Regions from separate parts of the Trichocoleus sp. ST-U1 genome, predicted to be linked through region 2. Evidence: predicted binding sites of a transcription regulator. Region 2 holds the regulator's gene; each other region holds the start of a gene.
What was found. The regulator NtcA, encoded in region 2, controls nitrogen genes in cyanobacteria. The targets are predictions, from matches to a motif close to TTTGTANNNNNNNNTACAAA.

Region 1 (3,129 bases), on a different contig from region 2:
GCACAGGGTGTACGCTCAGTAGCGCGATCACGGCTAATCTAGCCTTGGGCAAAGATCGGTGGTCTGCGGTTCAAAAAGCCAAAGATTATGTCACCACTGCTCTAAAATACGCTTTAGCCATTGGTCAGGGTCAAGGGCCAGTGGGACACTTTTTTCCCCTCCTACAATCGGAGAATTAAAACAATCGGAGAATACAAAGGTTATAGCAATGACACCGTAAAGATCGATTGGGGCACATTCCTAGTTGATTAAATAGCAAATTTGTTAAAAAATGGCTGTCAGAGTCGCCTCACTTTCCATTATTGTTGCCTTACCAAACTTAAACTAAATCCATGATGTCTAATCCCTCGACCCGCTCGCCAATGCAAAATGCTTATATTTCTGAGCAGACTCCCCAAAGCCCAATGAATACCTACCGTCCCTCAGTGCCAATTTCGGTTTACAAAGAACTCTCAGCAGAGTTACAAACAGCGCAAGCGATGCTGGACTCGCTGAATTCCCAAAATCAGCAGTTAGCCAAAGAAAATCAACAGCTGCGCCAAGAAATCGAAAAAGTTGTTCAGTCAGCTTTGCACGCACAACAGGTAGTCACTTCGTTTCCCTCCGGGAGTCGAGTTGAAGTTCCCCCTCCCTCCATTGAACCGGAAATTCGGACTGGATCAAACGCAACACCTAAGCGGCGTCCTCCGCAGCCTCCTCGTCCTCCTCGTTCGGCTGCGATCGCTCCGCCAGTGGAAGTTCTACCTCCTTCCCCTCCCAAAGCGGAACCAGCACCATTACCTGATTTTTCAGAAAGCTTGGTAATCGAACAAGAAGAAGGTCGGTATCGTCGCCCAACTCAGCCAGAGCGTTCCGCAGATGTGAGTGGCTGGTGGTTAATCATCGTCATCTTTTTGATTGTGGCGACAGCGTTTGGCACTGGCTTTTTGATTGTGCGTCCGCTTTTGAACAATAGTCGTTGAGCTTGCTGGTTGACGGCTGAAAGATTAACTCTGCTAGGAGTCGGAAGAACCGGGTGCATCTGCCTGGAACAACCGCTTTGATACAAATGGGGAAAATATTTCCAAACCCGCGCATCTTCACTGTACTGTCTAGTCAACGATGTCTAGTTAACGAGTCAGCGATATCTAGAGAAACCCCTTAGTTAGGGTTGGCACAATGGATGCCTCTGGTAGGAGTGAAGAGCAATATGTATCATATAATACAAAAATCTTTGTTTGAGCAGTGATAAAACATAGCCGCCGCTTTACGAGTACCTTTGGTTGTACAAATTGATTGTACAGATCAAATCCAGAACGAACTGAGGAGTTAGAAGCTTGAAAAAAGTTGAAGCGATTATCCGGCCTTTTAAACTCGACGAAGTTAAAATTGCGCTAGTCAATGCGGGAATTGTGGGAATGACCGTTTCTGAAGTCCGAGGATTTGGGCGGCAGAAAGGCCAAACCGAACGTTATCGCGGTTCCGAGTACACGGTTGAGTTTCTGCAAAAACTTAAAGTAGAGATCGTTGTTGAAGACAGCCAGGTTGATATGGTGATTGAGAAAATCATTGCCGCTGCCCGAACGGGTGAAATCGGTGATGGTAAGATTTTTGTCAGCCCGGTAGAGCAGGTCATCAGAATTCGGACGGGGGAAAAGAATCTGGAAGCTGTCTAAGTCAGGACTGAGGACTGAGGACTGAGGACTGAGGACTGAGGACTGAGGACTGAGGACTGAGGACTGAGTCATCAAGGTTAGAGGTTAGGAGTCATTAAAAATCAGAAATTAGAATTTTTGGCGATCGCAAAATTCTGATTTCTGGTTACTGGACTTCTAACTTCTGGACTTAACCCTCAGTCTTTAAAGTCTGTAGCTGGGGTAAGAGAATTTTAAAAGCTTGACCGCGATGGCTCCACTGACGCTTCAACTCAGGAGTCATTTCCGCAAAGGTCATTTGCTCTTTGGGAACGTAAAAAATCGGATCGTAGCCGAATCCTCCCGTACCGCGAGGGGCGTGGAGAATTTCGCCGCGGCAAACTCCTTCGGCTTGCAGGGCGATCGCGCCATCGGGACGAGCGATCGCGATCGCACACACAAATTGGGCTTCCCGATTCAGTTCGTTGCCGAGTTCATTCAACAGGCGTTCAATTCGATCGGGGTCGGTTTTGCCGTAACGAGCGGAATAAATACCAGGTGCGCCCTCTAAGGCGTCTACTTCCAAGCCAGAATCATCTGCGATCGCCCACTCTCCAGTCGCCTCTGCCACCTGGGATGCCTTCAGACAAGCGTTAGCCATGAAGGTGTCACCCGATTCCTCAATCTCCAGTTCCTCTGGCTTCAGGGTCAATTCCCAGCCAAATCCGCTTAAATACGTCTGCATCTCTCGCAGCTTGCCTGGATTTCCCGTAGCGACTACCAACACAGTCATCGCGATCGCTCCCTTGCTGAAATAAATAAACGCCTACACGATTATAGAAACCTGTTTTTGCAGAAGTTAAATTTTTTGGCTGGCAATCGCTATCTGAAACTTGTAAAAAATCACCCATTCAGGTGAACGAAACAGCGGAACTAACTCGCACGATAGCAGCGTCAAGCGTTTTATCTGCTATATGCATTCGATGAGCGTTGGAGTGCCGCTCGTCTCACCTAACACGCTCTCCGCTTGCAAAAACAACTCTATTGAGGTTTCTATGAGACAGATTTTCAAAAAACACTCCAAAGCCGTAAACTCTGGTAAAACAGTTCACCAATCCGATCGGGTTTTTGCCGCTTTAGTTCTAACTGGCATCTTGTCTTTAGGCGCAGGTCTGACACTGTTAGAAACCGCATTTGCTGCCCCAGCCGGACTTTCTGAGTCTATCACCAGACTGGTTAAGGTTAAAGACCAGAAAGTGGGGCAAAATCTTGACCGTAAGCAAGCTAATCGCTTACCGCCTCGAATTGCTAACGCTGTTCGTCAAGATTTGTCGCGTCAAACTGGCATCGCTCCGGGAAAGCTCAAGATTACTCAGTTTAGCCAGGAAACTTGGCCTGATGGCTGTTTAGGACTTCCGAAATCGGGTGAATTTTGTACTCAAGCATTAGTTCCCGGTTGGCGTGTTGTCGTGTCTAGCAATAACAAAACTTGGGTCTATCGCACCAATTCTACAGG
Region 2 (3,129 bases):
TGCTGGAGGAGTTCTTGGCGTTCTGCTTGAAGTTGTTGGATTTCGGAACGTAGCGTCTTGGCTTGCCCTGAGACAGATGTAAGCTGTTTTTGGGTTTGCTGAAAGCTGCTGGCAACCCGGGTCAGTTCGCTTTGAGTCTGATTTAGTTGCGCCTCCGTCTGGCCTTGTTTAGCCAGCGCAGCTGCCAAAGATCGATTAATCGCATCTAAGCGCTGCTGAGCGACAGATTGCTGGGTGCGAGCTTGAGCGAGTTCCTTCTCTACTTGCTCTTTTTGGGCGGCGGTTTTAGCAAGTTCGCTTTCGGTTTTCCGTTTCTGCTCGTTCGCTTTAGCAATATCCTTACTTGCTGTCTTGAGTTTTTTCTGCACTTCTTGGAGTCTAAAAACTCCAATCCGCAATTGTTCGCTGGTCGCGAAGATGATTGTTAGTGTTGAGGCAGAAATCGTTAGCCCTGTCAGAATCGTTACCAAAACAGCTGTTTTGCGGGGACGCAGATTGAACAACGACAGGCGTGCTTTTCCCACGCGCGTGCCAATGCGATCGCCTACCGTTGCGATGACGCTTCCCAACACTAAAATAGACAAAATCAGGAAGAGCGCACTGTCGGTCATTGTCTGCTACAGTCATTCCAGTTACAGCCTATCGCATCGCAGGCTAGAGAAAGGGTTAACAGGAATTAAAGATCGAAGGTGAAATCGGAAAGGTTAAAGGTTGGAAGGTTGAAAACTATCCGCTTAAAACCTGACACCTTTTAACTCAACTCCCGACTAAATGTTAAAACTGGATAACCTGCTCGCGCTACCATGCCGTTTTAACCAACAACCTAACCTACAACCTGACGAGAGCCTCTAGCTGTTTTCAAGTAAACTGCTGACTCAGTGTAACTGGGTTGTGTACCGTAATTTTTTTCTTGTGGATAGAAATCATTTTTTCCTCCCGCAAATCTCCCAGTAAGCGGGTGACAGTTACCCTGGTGGAGCCGATTGCTTCTGCGATCGCTTGATGAGAAAGCTTCAGATCGATCGTAATTCCATTGGCGGTAGGAACGCCAAAATCACGGCACAGAATCAATAGAAAACTCACCAAGCGCGATCCCATATCTCGGTGAGCTAATGTCTCAATCATCATTTCTGTTTGCAAAATGCGCGAAGAAAGCCCTCGCAGCATCAACATCGATAGCTCCGGATTATCCTTGAGCGATTGCTCTACCTGATCGATCGGTGCCGAAAGCAGCTCCACTGGCGTAAATGCTACAGCGTGATAAAACCGATCCGAACGATGCCCTGTAATTAAGGACAGTACTCCAAAAACGCTGTTTTCTCGCAGCAGCGCCACGGTAATTTCTTCCCCAGCTTCATACACGCGAGACAGCTTTACTGCACCTTTGAGCAAAAAGTATACCCGTTCAGCCGGGTCTCCTGGGAAAAAGATCGTCTTGCCCCGCTCAAAAGTTTCCACCACGGGTGGAAACGCCCCACCTCCCAGTTGACGGAACACAGCTGCTAGCGGTCTATCTTGCGTCACTGCCACTTCCTTTTTCCTAAATGCTGCCCTACAGACTTCTGCAACTTTCTGTCGGAGGAACTTTAACCATAGCAAAACAACTATGAGAGTTTTCTGACATTAGACACAGATAAACTGACTTCCAAGCGGTTTTTGTGCTATTTGATACAAAATTTTAAAGTAGTTTCCCCGGCTACCTTCTTTAGTTCTCTCCCTGCTCAAGGCAAGTAAGATTATGACGGAAAATGTTGATATCTTGACAGTATCTGCGCTATCGGGTGGGATGCATGGTGAGTAAGGAGGCACGCTCCTTACCCGTACTAGACAGCCTTGCTCCGGGCGATCGCGATCTTGAATACTCCCCTAAATCGGATATCCTCTAATATTGCCTTCAAAATCGACATTTATGCTAGATTTAACCGGAAAAAACGCCCTTGTCACCGGCATTGCCAACAATCGATCGATCGCCTGGGGGATTGCTCAGCAACTGCACCAAGCGGGTGCGAATCTAGGAGTGACTTACCTGCCAGACGACCGAGGCCGCTTTGAAAAAAAAGTGGCAGAGTTGGTAGAACCCCTCAACCCCAGCTTATTTTTACCCTGCGATGTCCAGAATGAGACCCAAATTCAGTCTACATTTGACGCCATCCGCGATAAGTGGGGCAAGCTAGACATCCTGATCCATTGTCTTGCTTTTGCGAACAAGGAAGATTTATCAGGTGATTTTAGCAACACTACCCGCGCTGGCTTCACCCAAGCTCTAGAAATTAGTACCTATTCTCTGGTGCAACTTGCTGGGTCAGCAAAACCACTGATGACAGAAGGTGGCAGCATTGTCACGCTGACTTATCTAGGCGGCGTTAAGGTGATCCCCAACTACAACGTCATGGGAATTGCCAAGTCTGGATTGGAAATGAGTGTCCGTTACCTGGCATCTGAATTAGGTCCACAGAATATTCGCGTGAATGCAATTTCGGCAGGTCCCATCCGCACTTTGGCATCGTCGGCGGTAGGTGGCATCCTGGATATGATCCATCACGTTGAGGAAGTAGCACCCCTGCGACGCACTGTAACTCAGAAAGAAGTGGGAAATGCGGCTGCTTTCTTGTGTAGCGATTTGGCAAGTGGCATTACAGGTCAGGTGCTGTATGTCGATGCGGGATACGAGATTATGGGGATGTAAAAAGAATCAAACATTAAAAATTAAAAATTAAAAAGCAAAGATTCTGCTAATTTTTAATTTTTAATTTTGCATTTTTAAGGCTTTCGCGTCTCCCAGATGCTCAGTAACGTAGGATAATAAACTTAACTTTATTTTCTTGAGTGAGCATCTGCGATGCAGGCACGCGATCGCCAATTTACACCTTCTCCAAGCATTGAACAGCTTTTGTCTCCTCGCATGGCAAGGGTTCCCCGCAAGACGGGCGAAACGGATGTCATCGTCACCGTCAAATTAGACGGGAATGGCACTTGCAATGCCAAAACCGGCATTCCGTTTTTAGACCATATGCTGCATCAAATCGCCTCTCACAGCCTGATTGATTTGGATGTAGCCGCGACGGGAGACTTGGAAATTGATGACCACCATACCAATGAAGATGTGGGAATTACCCTAGGAATGGCGTT
Region 3 (3,129 bases), on a different contig from region 2:
GACGGGAATAGGCGAAGTGTTCGCAGAGATGATTTTTTACCTCTATCCCGGCTTTCTTCATCTCAGCTTTGAGGATATCTGTCACCAGTGGCACGCAACCGCCGCAACCTGTCCCCGCTTGAGTGCATTTCTTGACACTGGCAATATCGGTGAGTTTCCCTGCTTGGATAGCGCTACAAATTTGCTCTTTGCTGACATTATTGCAAGAGCAAATTTGGGCAGTATCTGGTAAACTCTCCACACCCATACCGACTGTGGCAGACTTGCCTTCGCGGGGTGGCATCAGCAAATCTTCTGGATGAGGCGGGAGGGCGATCGCATTCTGGACAAATTGCAGCAGCGTACCGTAAGCTGAAGCATCTCCTACCAGAATTCCGCCTAAAAGATGGCTACCACCTTCATTTAAAACCAGTTTTTTGTAAACACCTTGGATGGTATCAGTAACGGCAATTTCTTTAGCGCCGGGAGATTTGGCAAAGGCATCCCCGAAACTGGCAACATCCACTCCCAACAATTTGAGCTTTGTGGACATATCCGCGCCGGTAAAGCTGCTCGTCGCTGTTTTGCTCAGGATATCTGCCGCTACGCTTGCCATTGTATAGCCAGGAGCGACTAAGCCGTAGATACGATTTTGATAGAGGGCGCATTCTCCAATGGCATAAATATTTGGATCTGAAGTTTGGCAAGAATCGTTGATAACGATCCCGCCGCGATCGCCTACTGCTAATCCACATCCTCTCGCGATTTCATCGCGAGGGCGAATTCCCGCAGAAAAGACAATCATATCTGTCTCTAACTCTTCACCATCAGCAAAGGTCATTTTAGTAACCTTGCCATCAATGCTGACAATTTCCGTTGTAGATTTATTAGTATGAATCGAAACCCCAAGTTCTTCTATCTTGTTGCGAAGGATGTTGCCACCGACATCATCAATTTGTAGTGGCATTAATCTGGGTGCGAACTCAACAACATGGGTTTTTAAACCCATATTTTTGAGAGCGTTCGCACATTCCAAACCTAATAATCCACCCCCAACAACGACACCAGTTTGGCAATTTTTCGCATAGGATGACATTGCCTCAAGGTCATCTATTGTCCGGTAGACAAAATTACCTTTCGCATCATTCCCTTTAATTGGCGGTACAAAAGGATAGGAGCCTGTTGCCAGAACAATTTTGTCATAGGCAATTGTTATCCCATTCGCTGATGTAACTGTTTTTTCTTCCCAGTTAATCGCAACTGCCTTATCACCGATATGGATTTCAACTCCATTTTCTTGGTACAAACCCGGTTGAACTAACGATAAATCTGCCGCAGTTTTGCCTGAAAAGAAACCACTCAAATTAACCCGATCGTAAGCAACACGAGGCTCTTCGCAAAATGCGATCAAGTTCCATTCCTGCGTCGCTCCTTTAGCGATCATCAGTTCTAGAAACTTGTGTCCTACCATACCGTTGCCGATAACAATAAGATTCTTTTTGCCGGTCATGCAGTTTTATAACGCCTATTTTTACAATCTTCTTAATTAGTCCTATAAAAGATTTAAAAGTAAGTTTGTAAAAATTGTTACACTAAACTGTTTGGCTATGCAGTGTGCGAATGATCCCGATTGTGTTTTTGCATGAGGAGTGAAAACTTTATACAAATGTGGGTCAATTGAGCAGCAATACTCATTTCAAATTTGTTTGTAGAACCCCGCATTCAGCATCAAACTATTGGGGCAATGCCTACACAAGGCTAAGTTAATTTTTCCCCGATTTAAGGCAAAAATTTTACCGACGTAGCTTCTAACTGAAGCAGGGCGGGCAATGCCCACCCTGCTCAACGAAAATGTAAGTTAAGTGTTTTATTCTTCTTTAGGGCCAAAAACCATTTGTAGAAGCACTGGCTGACCATCGGCGCGGTGATATTTATCTGCCCAATCCCGAATGACCATATCCAGTTCTTGCATGGCTGCCTCAATGCGATCCGGTGGAATATCGAGTTCCTCTAGTATCCGCATCACATTTAGCTGTCGGTCTGCCCAATCTTTCATAAGTCGGAAGTAGCGGGCAGTATCCTCAATCATGATATAAGTGCGTTCTTCGTCCTCAGCGGGTGAGTAGGAAGCACGGGTGAGGGCGTAGAAGGGCAATCCCCAAGGAGAATCAATTCGCGTCACTGTACCGGAATAGATTAAGCGCCGCTTGATGTGTTCGGCGAATGCTTCGCTTAGAGGAATGCGGCGTTCTTCTGGCAAGTCTTCCTGGGAACGACTGTGGAGAAATTCAATTAATTCTAGAAACTGAAAAGCGTTGATTAGCTGGGCATCCGGCAGATTATTTGGCAGTTTTTCCTCAAGGTATCGCTTTTCGTCAGCGGTCAGGTTGGTGCTATAGATGCGCGATCGCCCCGGTTGCCACGGAAACTGCTCCATCCAAACATAGGGAAACTGAATTAAATACCGAGGTTCTTGGGAACCCAGCATCTTCAGCAGTTTCCCTTCGGTCAGCGCTTGCCGAACTTCCTCGACGATGACTTTGACTCGCTTCGGCTCAATGTGGTGCAGGTGCCCCGTCATCCGGATATTTTGACCCTGCTCCAAATAAGTCATGTAAATCGCACACTTTGCTGCCGTGGCAGCAGCATCCAGGAAGGCTCCGTGTCGGTGCCCGCCGGTTCTCATCGCACTAAAGGCCAGATAAAACATGATCTGATCCATCGCACCGGGGCTAAGGCTTTTGATCAGATCCAGGTCGTTGCTCATATCAGGGGTGATCGCATCGCAAGGGGACAAAACACTGGTTCCTTGGTGAAAATGGTGAAAAGCTTATGTTTCCACATTTGCAGTGAGTTCAATTCACTCGCTGAAACTATTGAACTCTAAGCACCCCGATAGCATGAACGTAAATAATCTCTAATTATAGAAAAGGACGGCCTAATATATAGCTTTTGTCAGGGAATAAATTCTCCGTGACAGGCAAAATTAGACAAATAGTGCCCCAAGTACACCGGCACAAACCTGCTAGAGCTTAGTTTGCTGCCTTGAAATTGGCTTTCATCGACCTTAGTCGCAAAGTGAAAAGCGGATCGATGAGTTGTTCGGATTTGGCTAAATAGAGGATAATTTTAGACAGGAGCGATATATTT

Region 1: the regulator NtcA is predicted to act here: its motif matches at 1,189-1,208, upstream of NDA06_RS18945 (P-II family nitrogen regulator).
Region 3: the regulator NtcA is predicted to act here: its motif matches at 1,554-1,573, upstream of nirB (nitrite reductase large subunit NirB).

What each region holds. Positions count from the first base shown of each region.
Region 1 covers NZ_JAMPJZ010000059.1:25,369-28,497, forward strand. The annotation lists gene thiD (bifunctional hydroxymethylpyrimidine kinase/phosphomethylpyrimidine kinase) at 1-179, shown strand, start outside; gene NDA06_RS18940 (DUF3450 domain-containing protein) at 333-962, shown strand; gene NDA06_RS18945 (P-II family nitrogen regulator) at 1,317-1,655, shown strand; gene rdgB (RdgB/HAM1 family non-canonical purine NTP pyrophosphatase) at 1,825-2,406, opposite strand; gene NDA06_RS18955 (hypothetical protein) at 2,669-3,129, shown strand, end outside.
Region 2 covers NZ_JAMPJZ010000051.1:1,275-4,403, reverse strand. The annotation lists gene NDA06_RS17500 (DUF3084 domain-containing protein) at 1-611, opposite strand, end outside; gene ntcA (global nitrogen regulator NtcA) at 859-1,530, opposite strand; gene fabI (enoyl-ACP reductase FabI) at 1,910-2,686, shown strand; gene hisB (imidazoleglycerol-phosphate dehydratase HisB) at 2,840-3,129, shown strand, end outside.
Region 3 covers NZ_JAMPJZ010000014.1:92,219-95,347, reverse strand. The annotation lists gene nirB (nitrite reductase large subunit NirB) at 1-1,489, opposite strand, end outside; gene hetR (heterocyst differentiation master regulator HetR) at 1,847-2,746, opposite strand; gene NDA06_RS08155 (hypothetical protein) at 3,128-3,129, shown strand, end outside.